Linked DNA regions of Hydrogenovibrio crunogenus. The protein of the gene in region 1 interacts with the protein of each later gene in a pairwise test. Links are inferred from orthologs where the notes say so. Each region holds a gene or a part of one and is shown on either strand. Other genes may lie near its edges.

Evidence for each region. Proteins that work in one complex are often made in the same cells at the same time.
Region 2: the proteins of mrdA (region 1) and GHNINEIG_RS10840 interact in binary tests that used the Escherichia coli proteins (3 or more experiments, as listed by UniProt). The link is inferred for Hydrogenovibrio crunogenus from one-to-one orthologs.

Annotation. Positions count from the first base shown.
Region 1 is NZ_CP032096.1:1,792,730-1,798,994, reverse strand. What follows is about bases 2,031-4,959. They hold mrdA (penicillin-binding protein 2), read right to left. Parts: upstream 4,440-4,959; coding sequence 2,622-4,439; downstream 2,031-2,621. Other genes in these bases: mreC (rod shape-determining protein MreC), read right to left, coding at 4,938-4,959; mreD (rod shape-determining protein MreD), read right to left, coding at 4,445-4,948; rodA (rod shape-determining protein RodA), read right to left, coding at 2,031-2,632. In the rest of the region: GHNINEIG_RS08600 (D-amino acid aminotransferase), read right to left, coding at 1-155; GHNINEIG_RS08595 (D-alanyl-D-alanine carboxypeptidase family protein), read right to left, coding at 170-1,360; more of rodA, read right to left, coding at 1,502-2,030; more of mreC, read right to left, coding at 4,960-5,780; GHNINEIG_RS08570 (rod shape-determining protein), read right to left, coding at 5,843-6,265. UniProt on the Escherichia coli protein: Catalyzes cross-linking of the peptidoglycan cell wall. Responsible for the determination of the rod shape of the cell. Is probably required for lateral peptidoglycan synthesis and maintenance of the correct diameter during lateral and centripetal growth.
Region 2 is NZ_CP032096.1:2,286,072-2,290,841, reverse strand. Bases 7-3,071 are described here. They hold GHNINEIG_RS10840 (penicillin-binding protein 1A), read right to left. Parts: upstream 2,714-3,071; coding sequence 299-2,713; downstream 7-298. Other genes in these bases: GHNINEIG_RS10835 (hypothetical protein), read right to left, coding at 2,948-3,071; GHNINEIG_RS10845 (fructosamine kinase family protein), read right to left, coding at 7-262. Outside these bases: more of GHNINEIG_RS10845, read right to left, coding at 1-6; more of GHNINEIG_RS10835, read right to left, coding at 3,072-3,157; GHNINEIG_RS10830 (YicC/YloC family endoribonuclease), read right to left, coding at 3,350-4,213; rdgB (RdgB/HAM1 family non-canonical purine NTP pyrophosphatase), read left to right, coding at 4,347-4,770. UniProt on the Escherichia coli protein: Cell wall formation. Synthesis of cross-linked peptidoglycan from the lipid intermediates.

The sequences.
Region 1 (6,265 bases):
TGGTCTTGAAACGTAAAGAGCTTTTTGCCATAAACAGGGATCACTTCATACACGCCATCCCCAAATAGAAACCCCCGATCTTGAGGAGAAATTTGTGCTTTCTCTATGGGAATGAATTCGCCATTTAAATAGGCTATTTGCCCTGTTTTTTGCATGAAAAATTCCTTAATTAAAGCCCAATAAGATCAAAGAGGCTTTTAAAAAGGAGCTTTATCTGGTCAATGATTTTTTTGAAGAATGAACCTTCTTCAATTTCCGATAAAGCAACCAATGGTCTTTCTTCAATGGTGTCGCCGTTTAAAGTGATAAACAACTTACCGAGTGGTTTTTCTTCAGCAACAGGGGCGATGATTTCAGGCTGAATGGATGACTCAATTTTTAAATTTTTGTATTGACCACGAGGAATGGTGACATAAAGATCATCCGTTAAGCCTAGTCCAACAGAATCTTTTTGACCTTCCCAAATACGTGCATCATTTAAACGTTGTCCATTGTCATACAGTTTATGCGTCTCGAAAAAACGGAACCCGTAGTTCAATAGTTTTTGGCTTTCCTGAATACGTGTTTTGGCACCGTCAGTTCCTAAAACAACGGAAATTAAACGCATATCATCACGTTTTGCTGAAGCGACCAAGCAGTAACCCGCTGACTCGGTATGACCCGTTTTTAACCCATCAACGGAAGGGTCTTGCCAGAGTAATTTATTGCGGTTGTATTGGGTAATGCCGTTAAAGGTAAATTTCTTTTGCGCATACCATTTGTATTCTTCTGGAAACTTAGTGATTAATGCTCTGGCTAAAATCGATAAATCATGAGCCGTTGTATAGTGATCAGGATTTGGTAGACCTGTTGCGTTCATATAGTGAGTGCCGGTCATGCCTAAAGAAGCGGCATACTTATTCATAAGTTCGGCAAAAACTTCTTCACTTCCTGCAATATGTTCTGCAAGCGCAACACTGGCATCATTACCAGACTGGATAACCATTCCCTTGATTAGGTTTTTAACGGAAACCTTTTTACCAACCTCGATAAACATTTTAGAGCCGGGCATTTTCCAAGCCTTAGGAGAAATAGTCACCATGTCATCCAGATGAATGTTTCCATTGGCCAATTCGTTAATGACTACGTATCCTGTCATGATTTTAGTTAAGCTGGCAGGTTCCACGCGCATTTCAGGGTGGCTGCTGGCAATGATTTTGCCACTATTGAAGTCAATCAGAATGTAAGCTTCCGCCGCTGTTTTCGGTGCAGAAGGCACGACATGCGGAATAGGGGCAACGGGTTGCGATTGAACTGTTTTTGCCGCAGAAGGTAACGCGATTGCGAAAAGAGTGAAAAATAAACCTAAAATTTTAATCATTGAGATGCGTCTTTAAATACTATTAATAATGTTAATAATTTAACACACTTCTCTTTAAATCAAAAGAGAGGAAGCGGCATTAAACAGGGCTTAAGGATGGATAAATAATGGAGGAATATGAATAAGCGATATTCCAGTCTTCTAAGATGTTAAAAGTTTTTTATGGGTGTGGATAGACATTAAGATGCCAAAGCTGACCATTAAAGTGACTAGAGAGCTTCCTCCATAACTTAAAAGCGGAAGAGGGAGGCCTACAACAGGTAATAACCCACTGACCATGCCGATGTTGACAAAAACATAGACGAATAATGTCATAACAAGACTGGCTGCCGTCAGTCGTGCAAAGTTTTCCTGTGCTTGCGATGCAATGTAAAGACCACGGCCAATCACAAAAAGATATAACAGTAGTAAGCCTGTGACGCCTATTAATCCGAATTCTTCGGCTAGGACGGAAAAAATAAAATCTGTCGTGCTTTCTGGTAAGAACTCCAAATGTGCCTGAGTGCTTCCCATAAACCCTTTACCTTCGATACCGCCTGATCCAATCGCTATTTTGGATTGAATGATATGATAACCTGTGCCAAGAGGATCCGATTCAGGATCTAAGAAGGTTAAAACTCGCTGTTTTTGATAATCATACATGTAAAAGTTCCAAACGATAGGTAAGCTTGCCGCGACTAGTCCTGTTGCAGATAATATCCATCGCCAGGACAGACCGGCAAAAAACAGGACAAACAACCCGCTCATCGCTATGAGAATAGAGGTTCCCAAGTCTGGTTGAACAATAATTAAACCGGCAATGAGGCCAACAAGGCCTAACCCAATAAGCATTTTTTTATTAGGAGGGGGGAGTGAATCATGGGCAAACAACCAAGCAATCATCATAGGGAGTGCCAGTTTCATAACTTCGGACGGTTGAAAACGGAAGAAGCCAAAATCTAGCCAACGTTTAGCCCCTTTGCCGATATCACCAAACAGCAGAACACTGATGAGCATTAGGGTTCCCACGCCAAAAACCCAAGGCGTGTAAATTTTTAAAATATTCGGTGGGATTTGAGCAAAAACAAGCATTAGAAAGAATGCAAAGCCAACGCGAACAAGGTGACGAGATAACACTTCTTGGTCTGCACCGGACGCGCTGAAAACGATTAAGCTGCCAGTGACGATCAATAGCGCAATTCCTAGCAATAACCAACCATCCAAGTGAAGCGAGACAAGAATGCCTCGATTCTTTCGGTAAACTTTTTCTCTAGCAGGTAAGTCAATTTTCATCTTGTAACTCAGAAAGATAGTATTTAGTAATGTCCACCGCCACCGGGGCTGCTTTTAAAGTCGAGTTTTCAACAATGACACTGATGGCAATCTTTGGCTTCTTGACAGGAGCAAATCCAATGAACAAAGAGTGGTCGCGTAAGCTTTTTTTAATGTTCTCTTCGTCATATTCGCCTTCGTTTAAGCTGAAAACTTGAGCCGTTCCTGTTTTGCCCGCCATTTTGAAAGGAAGGTCTCTGCCGTATTTTCGTGCGGTTCCTCTTGGGCTGTGTAAAACATCCATCATGGCTTTAATCACTTTTTCCCAGTTTTCGATATTCTGAATGGGGATTTGTTCTTTTTTGGTCTGCTCATTGTCTTTGAGCAAGTGTGGCTCAACGATCTCTCCTCGGTTAGCCATAATAGAGATCGCTTTTGCCAATTGTAAAGGCGTGCTTAAAAAATAACCTTGGCCAATGGCGGCAATGATGGTTTCCCCTTTATACCACGTTTGGCCTTTCACGCGGCTCTTCCAGGCTTTAGATGGTAAGATGCCGACGGACTCATTGTATAAATCAATCTTTGTATGGTGACCGAACCCGAAAGGGTAAAGTGAATCATGAATCAGGTCGATTCCCATATTTAAACTAAGCTCGTAAAAATAAGTGTCGCAGGATTGTGCGACAGCATCATTCATGTCAACTAGGCCGTGTCCCTGCCTTTTCCAATCCCGATAACGATGGTCTTTAAACTCAAGAAAGCCAGGGTCGAATATTTTTTTATAGGGAGAAATAATGTTGTTCTCAATGGCGGCTAAGGCGACAAAAGGTTTGATGGTAGAGCCAGGTGGATATTGACCATTGATCACGCGATTAATAAGAGGACGGTTGTGGTCTTTTAAAAGCTCTTGGTATTTCACTTGACTAATACCATCGACAAATAAGTTTGGATCGTATCCGGGCGTACTGACATAGGCGAGTATTTCACCGGTTTTAGGGTCGGTGACAACAACGGCGGCTTTTTTTCCATCCAAATAGTTTTCGATATATTGTTGCAATCGAATGTCGATTGTAAGCTGAATGTTTTTGCCTGGCTTTGCGGGAACACTTTCCAGTTTTTGAATGACGCGACCGCGAGCATTGGTTTCAATCTGTTGTAACCCTGGTGAACCGTGTAATAGAGATTCATAGTATTTTTCGACACCGAGTTTCCCTATGACATCGGTTCCAGCATATTTGGATTCACTTAATTTACTAAACTCTTTTTGGTTGATTTTTCCTACATAGCCAATGGCATGCACCGCTGATTTATTGAAAGGATACATCCGTTTAAGCTTGGCCACCAGTGTAATGCCAGGGAGCTGGTAGCTATGACCAGCAAAGCGTGCCGCTTCTGCTTCTGAAAGTGTGTAAGGTAAATACAAAGGACGGTACTTACTAGTCACTTTGAGTCGATCAAAGAAGCGGGTAAGGCGTTCTTCAGAAAGGTTGGGGAGTAAGTCTTGAAGAGTTGAGAAGCTGTCTTGAATATTTTCTATTTTATCTTTGGAAAACTTTAAAACGAATACAGGTTGATTGTCAGCCAATAAAACATGGTTTCGGTCAAAAATTCGGCCTCGGACCGGTGGAATGGCTTCCACTGAAATTCGGTTTCCCTCAGACATGGAATGATAATGCTTATATCCAACCCACTGAAGATAACTCATCCGAACCCAAAGAAGAGAGAAGAAAATAAGTGCGAGTGCTAACGCAAAGTAAATTCGATTGCGAAAAAGCCTTTTTTGAAAAAAGATTTCGCTTTCAGTTTGATAGCGGTGTTTATTTCTCATACTCATTAACTAAAGACGGAGCGGTGAGTCAATTGATGCATGATTTGAGTTAGTACGGGCCAGATAAGAATGGCTAGTAATGGTTCAACCCAGTAATACAGCACGGCATTTCCGACTAAGACGGGGTGGAATATAAACCAGCTCATAATTTGGAATAAGATGAAGTAACTGCCGACAATGATGGATTGCTGCCAGAGAGGGTAGCCTTTAAACCTTAATCGTGAGCGTAGCATTAAGAAAGTGATGGTCACAAAAATTAAACTATGGGAGCCTAATGGGGTATTCATTGACGCATCAAATAGCAGACCTAGCGCAAAAGCTGAAAACAAGTGAGTCTGATTGAGGATTTGGGTCGACCAGAACAATAAAATTAACAGGGTAAGATAAGGCACGAAATTGATGTTAAAGCTTAAAATCATCATGCTATCAATCACAACGGAAACAAAGTAACTGAATATAAACAGCCATTTAATGTCCGAAAACCGCAGAGAGAAAACCTTATCGGACATGGTTATCACGCTCCGTTTTTTTAGACAAGATAAGTACCTTTTGAGACAGATTTAGATCTGCGACAGGCCGAGCAAAAATTTCATAATAAGGTTCACCTTTTAGAAGGTTTACTTGCCTCACCGTGGCAACAGGGTGTCCTTCCGGAAAAACATCTCCCAACCCAGATGTTTCAAGTAAGTCGCCTTCTTTGATGGAGCTAGAGTTTGGAATGAACATCAATGAAAGTTGATTGTGGCCTAAACCGTTAAGAATACCGCGTTGACCCGTTCGTTGAATTCTTACAGGCACTTGGATGTCAGGGTCTGTAATTAATTGAACGCGTGAAGATGACGGCGTCAAGGAGGTGATTTGTCCTATTAATCCTTTAGCATCAATCACAGTTTGATTGATTTTGACCCCATCTAGAGAACCCTTGTTTAACGTGTAGAATTGCGCTAGAGGTGTTTCGCTATAGGAGCTTACGTTGGCAATTTGAACGCTGGAAGAACTCATTTGACTGGCTGTTCCCAATAAACGGTTTAAGCGGTTAATCTCAAGTTTGAGCTTGCCCATTTGCTGCTGTTGTGCCTTGAGAAGTAAGTTTTCCGTTTCCAGTTGCTGGTTGCGCATTTGTAACTGGTTGATGGTGGTGTAGTCCTGTTGCATCCAATTATAGATGTCTAGAGGCAGAGTAGCCGTTCGTTCAATCGGATCGATTGTCGTGAGTAACACGTTACGAAAATTGGAAAGTAAATGGCTGTAATGATCCATTACCATTAATGCGATACTCAGGATAAAAAATAAAAGGAATTGTGTTCCTTCTTTTTGGGGTGAGGTCGTGCTGAGGTTAATAGCTAAGCCCTCCTGTGGTAGGAAGGCTTGTTATTCTTTTGAAAAAGGTAGAACCATTCATTTTAGTCAAAAGAAAAGACATCAATTCCTTTTTCATCCATAAGCTCTAATGCACGACCACCTCCGCGAGCAACACAGGTTAGAGGGTCATCAGCAATGATAACCGGAACACCAGTTTCTTCAGAAAGCATAATATTGATGTTGCGTAATAGAGCGCCCCCACCTGTTAAAACGATACCATGTTCAGCAATATCAGCTCCCAATTCCGGTGGCGTGTGCTCTAAGGCCGTTCTAACCGCACTGACGATTGCAGAAAGTGGCTCTTGTAAGGCTTCTAAAATCTCGTTGCTGTTAAGTGTGAAGCGACGAGGAACAGATTCAGCAATGTTTGCACCGTGAACTTCAAGTGTGTCTGGTTCAATTTCATGGTAAGCCGTTCCGATCTCTTTTTTAATTTTTTCAGCCGTTGCTTCCCCAATCACCAT
Region 2 (4,770 bases), 490 kb from region 1 along the record:
CCTGGTCATTTTCCACTCCCGTTGCAATGACTTTAGGCACGGTAATGCTGAGTGTGCTGGAAAGGGCTTTTAAGCTGTTTGCTTCTGTTTCAAATAAAGCGGCCTGAGAAGATTGGTTGCTCTTGAGAAAAAAGTTTCCCTCAGCGCTATGCAGGCGATAGGCTTTATGAATATCGCCTCCGCCAACGGGAGCGGCGCTTTCAATTTGAAAAGGCGTTCCGGTGAGTTTAGAAATTGAGTCTGCGAGTGCGTTCCAATTCATAGTCTCTCCTTTAATAGGGGATTCGCCTCCCTAGGGTTATTCAAACAGTTCTTGCGTGATCTCTTCCATACGTTTTTCGGAAAGGTCAGGAATTTTAGGCGCATAGGCTTCTCTGAACACCTCAAAGAAAGCACCCGGCGTGTCAGCGGGAACCGCCATGCCTGTTGAGCGATCAATGGGAACATTCACCAGTCCTTCTGGTAACGGGAAGGGGGCATTAGGGTAAGGCTTTAATGCTTCACGCATATAGTCAATCCAAATCGGCAGTGCGGCACGCCCACCGACTTCTGAGCGTCCTAATGTTTTGGGAGTATCAAATCCGACCCAAACGGTGGTGGCAATTTCTGGGTTGAACCCAGAAAACCAAGCGTCTTTTTGTTCATTGGTCGTGCCCGTTTTTCCGGCAATGTCTTGTCGTCCTAGCACTTTGGCTTTACGCCCAGAGCCATAGTTGATGACGTCTTGCATCATGGACGTCATGATGTAAGCATTTTGCGGAGTAATGACGCGCGGCGCATTTTGAGGGTCGCCTTCATAGCATTGAGTCATGCACGCTTTTAACGGATGTGCTTTATACAACGTATCACCATTAAAATCTAAAACAGAGTCAATAATGTAAGGGTCAATACGATAACCGGTATTGGCAAATGTGGCATACCCTCGAACCACTTGAATGGGGGTCAGGGGTACCGATCCTAGTGCCAGAGATAAATCCCGGTGTGCATTGAGTTGGTCCTTAGGAAACCCGAAGCGCTCCATGTAATTAACCGCATAACGAATGCCGATTTGGCGTAATAACCGAATCGATACCAGATTTCGAGAATGCGCTAAGGCTTTACGTAAACGGGTTGGGCCATAGAAACGACCAGAATAATTTTCTGGACGCCACGTATCTTCTAATGCGCTATCATGAAACACTACCGGCGCATCGTTGATGATGCTGGCCGCTGTCAGTCCTGTCTCCAGAGCACTGGAATACAAGAAAGGTTTGATATTAGACCCTACCTGACGCTGTGCTTGGAGGACACGGTTGAACTTACTTCTAAAGTAATCAAATCCTCCCACGAGGGCAATGATTTTGCCATCCTTAGGATCAACCGAAACCAAGCCTGACTCAGTTTGTGGGTCTTGAGCCAATTGCCAGTGGTCGTCTTTATTTTGCAAATAAATGACATCTCCGGCAGACAACACATCCAAAGCACTTTCAGGGTCGGGACCGGTTTTGTTTTCATCAATATAGGGAGCCGCCCAGCGCATGTCATCGAAATTCAAAGTAATTTGTTCATTGTTTGCCATCAACACGCTGGCATTGGCTTCGGTTACATCCGTAACCACGCCCACTTCAAGGAAGCCAAATTTTGGAATATCGTCCAAGGTTTCCAACAGTTGTTCGTTGTCGGAAAGCAGGGTTGGGGCAAGGTGTTTGATCGGGCCTCTGTATCCATGACGTCTTTCATAGTCCTGCAGTCCATTTCTGACCGCCAGGTTGGCGACCGATTGAAGGTGACTGTCAATGGTGGTGACAATTGTTAATCCGTTCTTTAAGGCATCCTCTCCAAATTTATCAACCGCGAAACTTCGCGCCATTTCTGCGACATAGCCGGCTTCAATATCAATTTGAGCTCCGGTTAACTTAGCGTGAACCGGAACATTTTGCGCTTGGTTCATCTCTTCCTGAGTGATGTAATGGTTTTCGTACATACGACGTAACACATAATTACGACGCAGTTTTGCGCGCTCAGGGTTGTAGATCGGGTTGTAGCGGGATGGTGCTTTAGGTAATCCTGCAATCATGGCAAACTCATCCAAAGAAAGCTCGTTGATGGATTTACCATAGTAAGTTTGGGCGGCAGCGGCAACCCCGTAAGAACGATACCCTAAAAAGATTTTGTTGAGGTACAGTGCCAGAATTTCCTGTTTGCTGATTTGGTGTTCAATTTTATAAGACAGGACAATTTCATTCACTTTACGTAAATAAGTTTTTTTCTTAGTCAAAAAGAAGTTACGCGCCACCTGCATAGTGATGGTAGACCCCCCTGACTTTTTACTACCGGTGGTTACCAATTCATAAACGGCGCGGGCTAATCCTTTATAGTCGACACCGCCGTGTTCAAAAAAGCTTTCATCCTCAGAGGAAATAATCGCCTGAGTCATGCGTTCGGGGATTTCTGAATAATCTAGCGGGATACGTTTTTTAGTTCCAATTTCAGTAATCAACTGGTGATCTTTGGTGACAATTTTTAAAGGAACTTGATAGGTCACCTCTTTTAATGCAGAAGCATCCGGCAGGGTTGGATAGATGGTAATGGCATAGGTGATCGCAATCGCGGCCGGAGCAACAATAAACCCGAAAAACGTGGAAAACCAGAAAAAGTGTTTAAATCGGCTGCGTTTTTTCTTTGGTGGCGTATCGTGTTCTTCAGGCGTCTGCGAATTTGAGTCTGTGGTCATGAGTGCGTTTTTTACCGTTTAGGGATTAAGGAATCTTTATAATATCAACTACCTAGGATAGGTTTAAGCAGCCTGTTAAATTATCGCATGTCTTTTGATAATTCAAAAAGATTTTTTGGCTAAATTTAGAGGGGGATTATACGAGAAAATCTTTAAATACTAAAGAGATAGGTTGAATGAAAGCAAAAACCCGGTATGAACCGGGTTTTTAGGCACGTTTTATTCAACGAAAGTTTATTTTGAATAACGCTTTGTTTTGATGTCACTGTAGATCATATAAATGTGACCTACAACAATCACAGTGATTGCCGCAATAACACCAAACATGCCGATACCAACTTGTAGAGAGTCTGGTAGGTAACCTGCCCAGATTCCTAATAGGACTGCCAGTGGGATAACAACCGTAACCACGAGCACACCAAGCATTTTCATAAAATTGTTCATTTTTTTTCCTCAGATAAGTTGTGATTCCTTACAACATTTCGAACTATACTGCGCTTATAGTCAAATTTCAAATAAAAATCTTGATTGAGGTCAAGAAAGAATCTTTATAAGCTGAAAAACTTTTAACAGGGGCTGTGTGCGATATTTGCTTTCAAACCAATAAGCCTATTGCACGCTATTTAAGCGGTTTGTTTATTCAATATTTTGAATTTGTTCGCGAATTTGCTCAATCAGGACTTTGAGTTCCACGCTGATTTGAGCAGTACGACTGTCGATGGATTTAGAACCCAGTGTATTCGCTTCCCGGTTTAATTCTTGCATTAAAAAGTCTAAACGACGCCCCATCACCCCTGTGGTTTTTACCAGCCGTTCAACTTCATCTAAATGCGTGTTGAGGCGATCCAATTCTTCTGCAACATCCATTTTTTGCGCTTGGATGGCCACTTCTTGATGGTATCTAGCTTCATCTAACGAGTCGGCCAATTCCATAATACGTTGTTTTAGCTGTTCGGCGAAGTGAGCTTGTATTTCTGGCAGTAACCCTTGTGCTCGGTTTACGAGTTCTCTCATGGCTTGTGTTTTCTCGATAATGATTTTTTGAAGCGATGTTCCTTCTCGTGAACGGGTTTGGTTAAACTCGTCCAAACAGGCTTGAAGTGTCCTTAAAATATCGTCATTGAAGGCGTCATTGTTTTCCGCATTTAGGTTTTGCAGCAGGCCTGGCCATTTCAGTAAGTCAACAGGGTTTACTTGAGTCGCTTCGGGTAACGCCATCTGTACTGTTTGAATGGCTTGAGTCAGGTCTTTTAGTAGAGGTTCATTCACACTGAACTCGGTTTCGGATTGTGTCACCGAAAGGCGCAGTGTCGCTTCAACCTTGCCTCGAGAAATGTTTTTTTTGAGTTGTTCCCGGATGGTCATTTCTAACGGTTTAATGCTGTCAGGAAGTCGTAAGTGTACTTCTAGAAAACGTTGATTGACAGCGCGCAATTCCCAAGTAAGGGAACCCCAGTCAAAAGCGTGTTTGGATAAGGCAAAAGCGGTCATACTTTTCATGATGGTTCCTTGCTGAATGTGTAGGCTTTTTGTGAAGCAAAAGCTGAGCTTTGGGTATAATGCCTTTATTCTAAAGGGTTATCGTTTTTTTTGCACTGAGTGAGTGTGATGGACAAAATACAGGAGTCATTTCATGAAAACCGTTATTCTTGCCACGGGAAACGTCGGAAAGCTTGCTGAGATGCAAGAAATTTTGGCGCCTTTGGCATTCAGTGTGCAGGCTCAATCGGACTATTTCAGCGAAGAAGCGGTTGAAGATGGATTCAGTTTTATTGAAAACGCCATTCTTAAAGCGCGGTTTGCCAGTGCTAAAACCGGTTTGCCAGCCATTGCAGACGATTCCGGGTTAGAGGTCGATTTTCTACAAGGTCGCCCGGGCATTTATTCCGCGCGGTATTCTGAAGGGTATCAAGGTCAGCCAGCTTCGGATGCACTTAACAATCAAAAACTATTAGATGAGTTGAACGGCGTACCGGTTGAAAATCGACAAGCGTGTTATTACTGTGCCATGGTGTATGTTCGGCATAAAGATGACCCAACCCCTTTGATTGGCTTAG